DNA from 4 places in the Endozoicomonas gorgoniicola genome. Region 1 is predicted to be linked to each of the others. Evidence: predicted binding sites of a transcription regulator. Region 1 holds the regulator's gene; each other region holds the start of a gene.

Region 1 (3,166 bases):
TCGATGAACTGCCTGCCTGCCAGTTTAACCTGCATTTAGATCGACCCTACTATGAAGAAAGTGCCTGGGGAAGGCGCTCACAGTTTTACCTGAATGGTAAAGCCATTTCGGTTTGTGAAGTTTTTTTACCGGAATATAATCCAGAGCTTATGTAAGAGTACTTATAGAAAGTCTAACCTGTTAGACTGAAACCCAAGCCAGTTGCAAAAATGACAATCATCATGACGTACCTTAAAAAACTGGCGGGGGACTTTTCCAACCTTCAATCTTTTTCTGCCCGCTACCCCCGCATAAAGGATTTTGTCCAGCTGTGTCGGCTGGATCGCCCTATTGGCATCTACCTCTTGTTATGGCCCACCCTTTGGGCATTGTGGATGGCAGCAGAAGGTCTGCCAAGCCTGAAAAACCTGTTAATTTTTATTGCCGGAGTGGTTCTGATGCGCAGTGCCGGCTGTGTCATCAACGATTATGCTGACCGCCACTATGACGGCAGTGTAAAAAGAACCTGCAACCGCCCTCTGGTAACGGGAAAAATCAATGAAAAAGAGGCTCTGCTCTTTTTCTCGCTCCTGGTCGCCCTGTCTTTTGTTTTGGTTCTTCTTACGAACCTTTTGACGATCATGCTCTCTCTGGGTGGGCTTGCACTTGCGGCTGTTTATCCATTTGCCAAACGTTTTACTCATTTGCCCCAGGTGGTTCTGGGAGCCGCTTTTGGCTGGGCTATCCCCATGGCCTACGCAGCGGAAAGTGGAACGATAAGCCAGATTGGTTGGTTATTGTTTCTTGGCAACGTGTTCTGGACAGTAGGTTACGATACTCAGTACGCCATGGTGGATCGTGATGATGATGTGAAAATTGGTATTAAGTCGACCGCTATTTTGTTTGGTGATCTGGACAACATCATTATCGGCATCCTTCAATGCCTGGCTCTTGGTACATTAGTAATGGTCGGTATTCAGGCAGGTCTTGGCCTGAGTTTTTATTGTTCTCTGGTAGTTGCAGCAGGGATGTTTGTTCATCAGCAGCTACGGACGCGAAATCGGGAAAGAATGGACTGCTTTAAAGCGTTTCTTAGTAACCATTGGGTAGGAGCCGTCATTTTCTTGGGCATTGCTTTTGGTTATGTTTAAGCCTTTTTTAGTTTCCATAAGATAGAGGTGTCATCTGTTTGTAACATTTGAACTGTGTAATGGCGCAAATGGGATTTTATCTGGCAAAACAGGCTGCCAGGTTCTGTAACAGATGAGACAGGAAAGGTGAACAGGCATGTCAGGAAGAACAATTCTCATCGTCGACGACGAAGAACCCATCAGGGAGATGGTCTCAGTCGCTCTGGAAATGGCGGGTTATAACTGTCTGGAGGCGGCTGACGCCAAACAGGCACACGCTCAGGTTATCGATCACAAGCCAGACCTTATTTTGCTGGACTGGATGTTGCCCGATATCTCCGGCATTGAATTTGCGCGTCGTTTAAAACGCAATGAGCTGACTTCTGAGATACCCATTGTCATGCTGACCGCAAAAGGCGAGGAAGACCATAAGATTCAGGGGCTGGAAACGGGTGCAGACGATTACATCGTCAAACCCTTCTCGCCACGGGAGCTGGCAGCACGCCTGAAAGCGGTACTGCGCCGTGCCGGTGGGCAGGACGCCCAGAGCCCGATTATTATTAAAGGCCTTGAGCTTGACCCTGTAAGCCATCGCGTCAGCATCAACGGCAACCCGGCAGAAATGGGTCCCACGGAATACCGTTTATTGCAGTTCTTTCTGACGCACCAGGAACGGGCTTACACGCGCGGGCAGTTGCTGGACCAGGTCTGGGGAGGCAATGTGTACGTGGAAGAACGAACCGTCGACGTACATATTCGTCGGCTGCGCAAGGCGCTGGGGTCAGACTATGAAGGCTTTGTTCAGACGGTTCGCGGTACGGGTTACCGATTCTCGGTAAAGGTTTAAGACAGTTTATTAAAATTCGAAAATAGAGCCGGAATGACCAGTATTACCAAATCTTACGTCCTGAGCCGAATGCTGTTACTTTCCGGTGTCGGCTTCTGCCTTGGCTGGCTTCTGGGCAATGCCTTTCTTGGGCTCTCCATCGTACTGATGACTTATTGCCTCTGGAGTGTTAAAGAACTGTTCCGGTTGCTGGACTGGCTCCATGCAGCCAAAGACCGCAACGAAGAACCGCCTGAAAGCAAAGGCTTATGGGGTGAGATATTCGACGGAATCTATCGCCTTCAGAAACACCATGGACGCGCCCGCCGTCGCCTTTCTACGGTTATAGACCGAATCCAGTCTTCCACTACCGCATTAAAAGATGCAGTCATTATGGTGGACCGCCATAACAACCTTGAATGGTGGAACCTTGCTGCGGAAGAGTTGTTAGGCTTCAAGACGCCCGACGACAAGGGACAACCCATCACGAATTTGCTGCGTGATCCACGTTTTGTGGATTATTTTGAGCAGGGGCGTTATCAAAAACCACTGTTGATTCCCTCACCACTCAATGATGAGTACCAGATTGAAGTCAATGTTACTGTGTATGGTCGTGGCAACCGCATGATCATTGTCCGCGATGTCACTCGCCTTATGCAGCTGGAAATCATGCGTAAGGACTTTGTGGCAAACGTTTCCCATGAACTCAGAACGCCACTAACGGTGATCTCAGGCTATCTGGAAACGTTGATTGACGGTGTACACGATCATGATCTTCCACCAATATGGAGCAAGGCCATGAACCGTATGCAGGAACAGTCACTGCGTATGCAGGGGTTGGTGCAGGATCTGTTAACGCTGTCCAAACTGGAAGCCGCTGAAATTGATGAGAACAGCGCTGTCAGCCTGCGACCGATGCTGCACGCCATTGTTGAAGATGGCAAGGCATTAAGTGGGGAAAGTCAGCATAAGATTTATCTGGAATGCCCGGAAGATGCCGAGCTGGGGGGGTGCGCCCACGAGCTGCGCAGTGCGTTCTCGAACCTGGTGTTCAATGCGGTTCGCTATACCCCGGCAGGTGGCAAGATTCATGTACGCTGGTGGCAGGATGAAGATCGTGGCCATTTAATGGTGGAAGATAACGGTATTGGTATTGATCCTATCCATATTCCCCGATTAACCGAGCGTTTTTACCGGGTCGATAAGAGTCGTAGTCATGCAACCGGCGGAA
Region 2 (3,166 bases), 450 kb from region 1:
CCACCTCTTCAGCACCATTATCGGTCTGAACCCAGAGAATGCCGCGACTATCGAAGGCCAGACCATCCGGGCTGGCAAATTCATTACGAGCCGTCAAACCAGACCGATTGGTGACACTGTCACCACTGGCTGGCGAGCCAAAGACAAAGAAATCCCAGGTAAACTCCGTCGCCACAGCACCTTCCTGCCAGCGAATGATATGACCAAATTTATTGTTTGTTCTTGGGTTAGGGGTATTAGCGTCTGTGCGATTGGTGTTATTGGTCAGTGTCACATAAACCAGGCCGGTAGCGGGGTCTACCGCAGTCCACTCCGGGCGATCCATTGGCGTTGCTCCAACTGCATCACCTGCCCATGGACAATTCAGAATAATCTCCGCCTGCGAACCTACCACTTCTTTCAGGGTCTGCCCCGATGTCGTTACCGTACTCTCCAGCAAAGGAATCCAGGAACCTTTACCCTCTTCATTAAACCGGGCAACGAACAGAATGCCATCATCCATATATTCTGACCCAACACGAAGTCGGTCAGTCCGGCTGGCATCCGCAGGATCCCACAACTTAGTCGACACATATTTGTAGATATACTCAAAGCGCCCATCATGCCCTGTGTAAAAAACCACAGGTTTGCCTTTTTCCAGCTTGCCAAAAGTGACATCCTCATGACGGAAGCGCCCCAGGGCTGTGCGTTTAACCGGGCGGGAGGCAGGGTTATAAGGATCGATTTCGACAATATAACCATGCCCATTGGCTTCGTTGCGGAAGTCTTCCGTGGCATTGGCTCCTGAAGGCGTGACATCAAACCGGGCAAACTCGTCGTATAAACCATTATCTGCGGTTTCCCAGCCATAACGGGTAGCGGATGTCGGAATACCCATTCTTGCCTGACCGGTGTCCTGTGTGCCTTTATTCACAAAAACATAAGGCCAGTTCTCTTCACAGGTCAGGTAGGTGCCCCAGGGCGTATAACCATTACCGCAGTTGTTGTTGGTACCCCTGGCAATATTTTCAACGCCGCGACCTGTCGTGTATTTAGTAACCAGCAAACCACTGCCTGCAATAGGGCCTGTCACATCCATTTCGGTCGCAGAAGTGATACGACGATTATAAGAGCTGTCGGTCACTACATCCCAGACCCCATCGACCAGCCTGATATGCACCACAGAAATACCATGGGCATTGATTTCCTTACGAACTTCTTCTGTCGAACGCTTACCAGCGACCTCGGTAGCACCATTCGGATGCAACGCACTCTGGTCAATGTACTCATGGTTAATACACAACAGACCTTCCGTATCGCTGCCGTTCAGAGGAAAAAAGTGCATGCCATCGTGATGCATTCCCACCGCATTCAGCTGATCCTGTGACGTATTGCTTCCGTCGTTTTTCCACGGGTTAGCCTGACTGTTTAGTGGTGTTCCCCAGGGAGCCAGAACCTGTGCGCTGTATCCGGCAGCTACAGCCACTGCGTCCAGTTTGGCACCGGGGATAGAATCAAAGCCCAGCTTTAATTCAGCCGGGGGTGTCACATCATCGTCATCAGAAGAATTCAGTTTACAGCCAGCGAGTCCCATACCTGATAAAAAACCCATCGCCGCAAGGCCGAATCCGCCCTGTAAAATACCACGCCGGCTCAGCTCGGCATCCAATACAGACGACATTGGTTTATTTTGGCTGGTGTTATAAATCGTTGGATCAGAAATCTCTTTGCTCATGGTTTCCCACCTTTGTTATTTCTATAAGTAGAGAAATCTACGTTGTTATTGTCTGCTTCAGAGTTATCGTGACGGGAATTATTAAACGACAGCTATGTGTCAGATGGGTGACTAACACATGAAAGAAATATTTCATGTGCATCTTTTTCTCTACAAGCAAAAAAAATGCCCGCAGAAACCTGCGGGCATTTTTCATCAAGTATTATTGACTCTGAAATTACTCAGCCTCAATGAATACCTTGATAGCAGCAGCAACGTCAGTGTGCAGCTGGATAGCCACGTCGTATTCGCCAGTTGCGCGAATAGGACCTTCTGGCATACGGATTTCGCTCTTGGCAACAGCAACACCAGCAGAGGTGATGGCTTCAGCCAGGTCGCGAGGACCGATAGAACCGAACAGTTTACCTTCGTCGCCTGCTTTAGCAGTCAGGGTCAGTTCGATTTCTGCCATTTCAGCAGCGCGCTTCTCAGCACCAGCCAGCTTCTCGGAAGCTGCTTTTTCCAGTTCAGTACGACGAGCTTTGAAAGCAGCTACGTTGTCTTTAGTTGCTGGAACAGCCTTGCTGAATGGAATCAGGAAGTTACGACCGTAACCAGACTTAACGGTTACCTTGTCGCCCAGGTCGCCCAGATTGGCGATTTTCTCAAGCAGGATAACGTCCATCGCTAACCTCTTACCTTTATTTTGGCCCGTTCTGTGCGCTTCGGTTTGCCGCCCTTCGACGGAAATCAAACACGCTATCAAAACAAGCGGTCAAAACAATAACCGGGTATGCCAGTTGCGTGACTAAAATCAGCAACACATACATGCCTACCAGCCAGAAGCTTCCCAGCTGTTTCAGGTTTACCAGCCCGTGTACGAGGGCAATACCTGCAATAAACAGTGGCAGCGAAGCTATTGGAATCAACGCTGTCAGCACAGGTGACAGGGCTGATCCACCCAGAGTCAGGGCCAGCAATGCAATGCTGGCAACAGGTGGTAGTATCACCCGGCGGAATTCTTCACCGAATCCGCCCGGGTTGTATAACGTCGACTGCCAGGCTCGCGCCAGAACCAGCGACAACACACTGCTGGCCAGGGTAAACCAGGCAAGCATACCTACCACGCCGTACTCAACTAACGGTTTCAGCTGAGTTCCTATGTCGACCGTGCTCTCTGCACCCTGCCCCGGCAGAATCTTCATAAGAAGACCCATCACTGCCTCGGTGAGCAGAGCGATTTGCTGCGGTGCCAGCTGGAACAGTGAAAGAGCCATTGCTCCCCCAATCGGAACCAGCGCCAGGAGAGTCTTCGGCCAGGAAACCGTCTGGCGTAATGTACAGGCCAGTAGCGTAGTCGCCAGCAGACCTGTTATCACGTTGAACTGACCAGCCGCTGCCCAGCCTATTGCCGGAAGCAGAGCCCACATCAGCAGTTTCAGACCATGGTTAATACCGCGTCGCAGTATCACC
Region 3 (3,166 bases), 720 kb from region 1:
GAAAATAGCGTCTTCGGCAATGGAAAAAATGGTGGGAATAACCGCAAAGCCCATGGCCAGCCCTACCACCAGGGCATTACGCTGGTCGTAGGGAATACCCAGTTCCGATGTCAGCCAGGTACGCATATCGCCATCAAAGAAAGTGACTTCCAGCACGCCATTCATTGAGAAGGCAACAGCGCCACTGAACAGGACGACAGGTATCAACAAAGCAGCCTGCCAGCCTTCCGGAATGGTATGACGGATTCTGCCCGGTAATGAATCCCAGATAAAAGCAAACAGAAGAATACCCACCGGCACAAACAGCAGCAGGGCAAAAATACCCGGCAAATTATTCTCAATCAGTGGTGCCAGCCACAAACCCGCCAGAAAACCAAGGATAACGGTAGGCAACGCCTCCATCAGTTCGATCATAGGCTTCACCTTTCGGCGCATACCCGGAGCCATAAAGTAAGCGGTATAAATGGCACCCGCAATCGCCAGAGGTGTGGCCAGCAACATGGCATAAAAGGCTGCTTTCAGGGTACCGAAAGAGAGGGGGGTCAGACTGAGCTTCGGCTCAAAGTCGTTGTTTGAAGCTGAGGATTGCCAGATGTATTCAGGTTGTTCATAGCCTTCATACCAGACCTTTTGCCATAAAGCAGAAAACGATACTTCAGGGTGTTCATTCTCAACCCTGAAGAATTCAACGCCTTCCTGCCCATCCACCAGCAGGTAGTTGCTTCTTGGCGAAATGGCCATTTGGTTAATGGAACCATCGGACAACTGTTGTTTTATAAGAGACCGGCCGGAAGTCGTATAAAATACACCAACATTGCCTTCTTCATCAGCCGCCAGAAAGCCTTTACGACGATGTTCAGGTTTTATCGAGGTAATCGGGCTGTCCAGCAGTTTGAAGTCACGAACCCGCTGCAAAGACCATTCATTCTGGTCATCACGAACCATAAACCACTGACTGATTAAACCACTATCATCGCCTGCAAGGAGCGAAACCCCGCCCAGAAGAAACTCAATTTCAGTGATACTGGCATCCCCAACTGTCAGGTCAGTAATCGAATGCAGATACAGCTGACTCAGGTTCGCAACGTTGATAATTGCCATTTCATCGCCAGCCATTCTTACAAACAGCCAGCGCTGGTCTGGATCGATTTTTAACTGCTCAGGGGTGCCGGGAATGGCTGGCAGCGTGACGGCCTGTTGTTCCAGAGTCACTTCTTCTGTCAGAAAGTTTTCTTCCTTGCTGAACGCTGTTGAAACCATCCTGTCACTGCTGACCGCAGCGATAAACAACTGCCTGTCGTTATCAGCCAGGGTAATGTCACTGAGGCTATTGTCTGATAGCGTCAGAAGCTGTTTGCCGTATGGGTACTCAACAACAGGCGTAATAACCCGCTGGTCATCAGGCCAGCTGATTTTATGCCCAATCTTGAAAACTATTGCCTGACCATTGCTTAATCCAGCCGCCATCAGGCTGGAATTCGCAGGGTCACTGGCCAGGGTTGTTACTTCTGTACCGGCAGGCAGAGGCAGATAAAAGCGCGAATTATTGTCGCCAGTTCGGGCTGAGCGAAAATCAAGCTCACCAGTACGGTTGATGCTCAGGGCTATCTCACCCTGTTCTTCCATGCTCAGATAGAGCGGAGGGTTGTCCTGATCAATACTCTGGGTCCATGTGCTTTGCGGGATAACCGACGCTCCCCTGAATAGTGGCGCTACTTCGTACACAAGGTAGAAAAATATAAGGGTTATGGCGGCAATAACCCCAAGCCCACCTACAGCAACAGCCCACCGGGCGATATTGTCTTTTAAAAAGCGCAAAGAGCGCTTTCTTCTCAGGGCCGGGGTGTTGAAATCGACACCAGGGCTGCTTTCTATCGTTTTTTGGTACATGGCTCTGGTCGCACGAATTAATGAGCGTAAGATAAAACGAACATGTGACAAAAATGTTACAACAGGAAAAAAAGTGAACTATCGTGTTGCCAGTTGTCAAAACATTCTGAATTCGCCCAAACTTTAATCGGTGCAAATATTACGTTTGCACCGAATTGGAAAAATCAGTATTTTAAGTAACTCGCGCTAAGGGCGCAGTACATTAATCGAGTCCTTTCATGTTAATAAAAGCCATGCTAATACAACAATTAAGCTCACAAAGTGGGCAATATTATCAGGAATATCTTACCTCCCTGCACTCCCACCGACATCATCACTCTCACCATTGATTCCCTCCGGGAACCCTTTCGTTATAACATTCTTTAGTCTGATCTTTTCTGTTTTGATACGGCTAAAACATTCAACGCCACAAAATTAGTCCATATTGGATAGTGGTTAAGTAAAAGCTGACTGCAATAAATAATATAAACAAACATTCAGTTAGCTGGAAATAACAATCAGGAAATTCAATGAACGCAGTAATTCTGGCCGTTACAGTGATGCTTGCGCTGAGTTTAATGCGCGTAAACGTTGTATTGGCACTGTTTCTGGGAGCCCTCACGGGTGGTCTGTCCGGTGGACTGGATATCCACGAAACCATAGCCGCTTTTTCTGAAGGTCTTGGCGGCGGTGCAGGCATTGCCCTGAGCTACGCCATGCTGGGTGCTTTTGCCGTTGCCATTTCACGCTCTGGCGTGCCTGAGTGGATGGCAGGCAAGATTATCAAAAAAGTGAAAAGTAATGCCAGGACAAATGGCAGAAATTCACTGAAGTATGGCGTGTTTGTCATGGTTCTTCTGATGGCATTTTCCTCTCAGAACCTTGTGCCTGTCCACATTGCCTTTATTCCAGTACTGATTCCACCGTTGCTGTCTGCCTTTAGTGCCATGAACATCGACCGTCGTCAGATTGCCTGCCTCCTGACGTTTGGTTTGACAGCCACTTACATGCTCGTACCTGTTGGCTTCGGTAATATCTACCTGATGCAGATTCTGGGTGGCAATCTGCAGAAAAACGGTCTGGATATCGACCTGAGCCTGATGCCTTCTGCCATGATGATACCAGTGAGTGGTATGTTCCTGGGCCTGCTGTTTGCGCTATTTGTCACCTATCGCAAACCTCGCTCCTACCACGTTGAAAAAAGCCAGCTGGCCCAGAACGAAGAAGTGACCCTGAACACAGCAAGTGTCGTTTCTGTCGTACTGGCCGTTGCTTCAGCACTGGGTATTCAACTCAG
Region 4 (3,166 bases), 4.2 Mb from region 1:
TCGTTTGTCTTTGGCCCACTGCGTTCTGTGAGTATGGGGTTAAGAATTTTTTCCGGAGTGGTGACCGGAGTCGTTTTCATGATTGTTCAAAGTCTGCTGGGACCTTCAAGCCTGGTATTTGGTTTTCCGCCCATCCTGTCAGTACTGTTTCCAATCAGTATCTGTATTCTGATCGGTGCCTTGCTTCTCAGGAAAGCAGCCTGACAGAACTGAACCCGGCGGTATCTCCAGATACCGCTGTCAGCAGGCATAGCTCGATATAACCGCAGCTCGTTCAGTTTTATTTTCCTGCACAGACACGCTGACCTTGCACTGGCTCAGAAATGATAACCCCTTTGATGACGGTGTTGTTTTCCAGATGGTTGTCTGTTTCGGGTTTGTTCAACGGGAATGGGTACAGGTTGTAAGGCTTTTTGCATATCCTGTGGAATGGGAAACAGCATTGCCGCCAGGGTGGCTCTGACTGAACGAATGGCTTTTTGCAGCGAAGTGATCATGGCCTGTTCCTGAAAGTTGAGGCATTCACTGAATGCCTGGTCATTGTTTCAGCGCTAAACGGTCATGCGCTTCGTTGATTGTAATCTATATAAGTAGGAATACTAATATGTATTTCGGCTTTTATCTTTTTGTTTTGTAATTATTAGTAATAAAACGCTGATTCGATGTTTCACAGGGTCGTTTTCTCTTTCTGAACAGGGACATAGTATGTACCTGATCGCGAAGCATAATCCTGCCAGCTTTTTTTATTCTTGTCCCAGAGTACCCAGATCACACCAATACACCCTGCCAGCACTGACGGTATGGCCACAATAAAACGCACAAGCGCCTGCTTTGCGGATAGTTTATTGCCGTTTTCATTAAGGATGTGCAAACGCCAGGCCTGCATGCCTAATGTCTGGCCTTTACGGGTCCAGAAATAACCGAAAAAGCTGAAAACAGTCACAAACAGGGCTGCATAGAAGGCAGGGCTGTCCAGTGATTCGCCGTTGTCGGTCATCTGTTTAAGCTGGTCTGCGCCATAGATTTTCATCAGGATGCCAAGGTTGAGAAAACCAACCAGAAAACACAGTGATATGACCAGAAAAGTGTCATATAACATCGCTGCCAGCCTTCGCCACAGCGGGGCAGGCTTCATGGTGATCTTTTGTTTTTGCATGCGTACTCCTGTATTCAACACGCACTATTTATAGTCAGCCATTTATAGTCAGCCATTTATGTCAGTCACTCATAGTCGCCAGTTGCATTGTGAATCAGGTTGAGGGTTTTGAACAGATATTCAAATCAATTCTCGGTTTAAAAAACGATTTGACGGCAGAAAAAAGGCGGCGCTCCGCTTTTTCTACCTGCCTCAGACAAGAGGTTGATGACAACAGAATCAGAGGATACCAAGGCTGAGCCGAATTTATCCGGGGCGGAACGGGTTGGTAAACAGGTACTGACGTTTATAAGCATAAGGATATCGCTACATCAATATGTAAAATTCCACACTTGCAGCAATTTCTTATATCCCTAAAGTACGGTTTTTAAACTGATTACATTGTAATTAAATCGTCAAACCTGACCTCTGCAATGTGAAAGTACCCTCAGGGCCAACTCAGGTCGATCCTGACGGGAGACGTTAACGTGGGAAATCCGGGATTTCTATGCAAGCAACGACTGCTTATGTCGAGAACAAAGCTGTAACGACTTCTTTCCTGCCCTGGGTGGCGGTACTGCTGCTGGTATACACCCTGCTTGTGGCTGTGGGCCTGATTGGCGATGGCTTCAAGTGGGCTGCCGGTGGCGCAGACGGTGCGGCTGCACTGTTTGAATTTGCAACCAATCCGTTTATGGGACTGATTGTTGGGACCATGGCAACCGCTATGGTGCAGTCTTCCAGCACCGTGACCTCTATTACCGTGGGTCTGGTGGCTGCCGGCCTGCCGGTCAGCACCGCTATACCGATGATTATGGGTATCAATATTGGTACCACCGTGACCTCGACTCTGGTGAGTCTGGGCAGTATGGGCAAGCGGAATGAGTTCCGTCGCTCCTTCTCAGCGGCCACAGCACACGGTTTCTTTAACCTGTTTGCTGTTTTCATCTTCCTGCCGCTGGAACTGGCTACCGGTTTTCTGCAGAAATCTTCAGCCTGGCTGGCGAGCATATTCTACGGTAGTACCGGCACGAACCTGGGTGGCTTCGACTTTATCAAGCCATTGATTAAACCGGTAACCAAATCTATTGCCTCTGTTACTGAAAGTGCTCTGCCGGGCATGACCGGCGGCGTTGTACTGGCCCTGATTGGTCTGGCGCTGACGTTTATGTCCATTAGCCTGCTGGGTAAAATTCTCAAGCAGCAGATGGTGGGGCGTGCCAAAGACCTGATGCATAAAGCCATTGGTAGTGGTTCTGCTGGCAGTATTGCTTCCGGCGGTCTGATTACTTTCCTGGTTCAGTCTTCTTCAACCACCACCAGTCTGGTGATTCCTCTGGTGGGTAGTGGTGTGTTCCGGTTGAAGGATATCTATCCGTTCACCCTGGGCGCAAACATTGGAACCTGCATTACTGCCCTGCTGGCTGCGTTTTCCCTGAGTGGTTCTATGGCAGAGGCGGGTCTGCAAATTGCGCTGGTTCATCTGTTGTTTAATGTTGCCGGTGTATGTCTGATTTATGGTGTGCCAACGCTCCGTGGTATCCCTTATCACGCTGCCCGTCGCTTTGCACAAATCGCCAGCCGTCGTAAATCCGTGGTCTTTGGTTATGTATTTGGTGTTTTCTTTATCGTTCCAGGCTTGTTGATTCTGCTGACTAGCTAATTGACGATTTTCCATCTTATTAAGCAGGCAGGGTTTCCTGCCTGCGTTGTCTAAAAACGTCACAAGACGTTGGGAATACCCCATGAGTGATCTGAAACAGTACAAAAAGCAGAGAAAAAAGCTGAAGCAGGAAATCAAGGCGACAGAAGCGCACCTGGTACGCCTGAAGAAAGAGTTACGGGCTCTGAGAGAAGGTCAGCAGCATCAGGTGATTGAAGAAGAGCTGGATCAATTGATGGAGAAACCATCACTGTTTAAAAACCTGATGAAGCTTTTTGGTAAACAGCCCTGAGCGGAAACAGCCCTGAGCGGAAACAGCCCTGAGCATACAAATAGTCGTTATTCAGAGGCAGCAGAGAGCTGCCTTT

The links. Region 1 encodes PhoB, which activates phosphate uptake and scavenging genes when phosphate is short. Its sites were predicted from a motif close to TGTCATANNNNTGTCANA; they were not measured.
Region 2: NX722_RS21370 (PhoX family protein) is a predicted target of PhoB. The motif match lies at 1,799-1,816, and genes of this name have one in related genera.
Region 3: NX722_RS20300 (ABC transporter permease subunit) is a predicted target of PhoB. The motif match lies at 1,934-1,951, and genes of this name have one in related genera.
Region 4: NX722_RS04685 (Na/Pi symporter) is a predicted target of PhoB. The motif match lies at 1,539-1,556, and genes of this name have one in related genera.

The regions. Positions count from the first base shown of each region.
Region 1 covers NZ_JAPFCC010000001.1:5,213,485-5,216,650, reverse strand. Annotated here, with positions in the region: gene NX722_RS23365 (chorismate--pyruvate lyase family protein) at 1-155, shown strand, start outside; gene ubiA (4-hydroxybenzoate octaprenyltransferase) at 222-1,130, shown strand; gene phoB (phosphate regulon transcriptional regulator PhoB) at 1,267-1,956, shown strand; gene phoR (phosphate regulon sensor histidine kinase PhoR) at 1,990-3,166, shown strand, end outside.
Region 2 covers NZ_JAPFCC010000001.1:4,766,607-4,769,772, reverse strand. Annotated here, with positions in the region: gene NX722_RS21370 (PhoX family protein) at 1-1,714, opposite strand, end outside; gene rplI (50S ribosomal protein L9) at 1,932-2,378, opposite strand; gene NX722_RS21360 (YybS family protein) at 2,395-3,166, opposite strand, start outside.
Region 3 covers NZ_JAPFCC010000001.1:4,493,985-4,497,150, reverse strand. Annotated here, with positions in the region: gene NX722_RS20300 (ABC transporter permease subunit) at 1-1,890, opposite strand, end outside; gene NX722_RS20295 (Na+/H+ antiporter family protein) at 2,400-3,166, shown strand, end outside.
Region 4 covers NZ_JAPFCC010000001.1:1,017,660-1,020,825, forward strand. Annotated here, with positions in the region: gene lptG (LPS export ABC transporter permease LptG) at 1-204, shown strand, start outside; gene NX722_RS04675 (hypothetical protein) at 318-497, opposite strand; gene NX722_RS04680 (RDD family protein) at 668-1,156, opposite strand; gene NX722_RS04685 (Na/Pi symporter) at 1,644-2,798, shown strand; gene NX722_RS04690 (hypothetical protein) at 2,881-3,090, shown strand.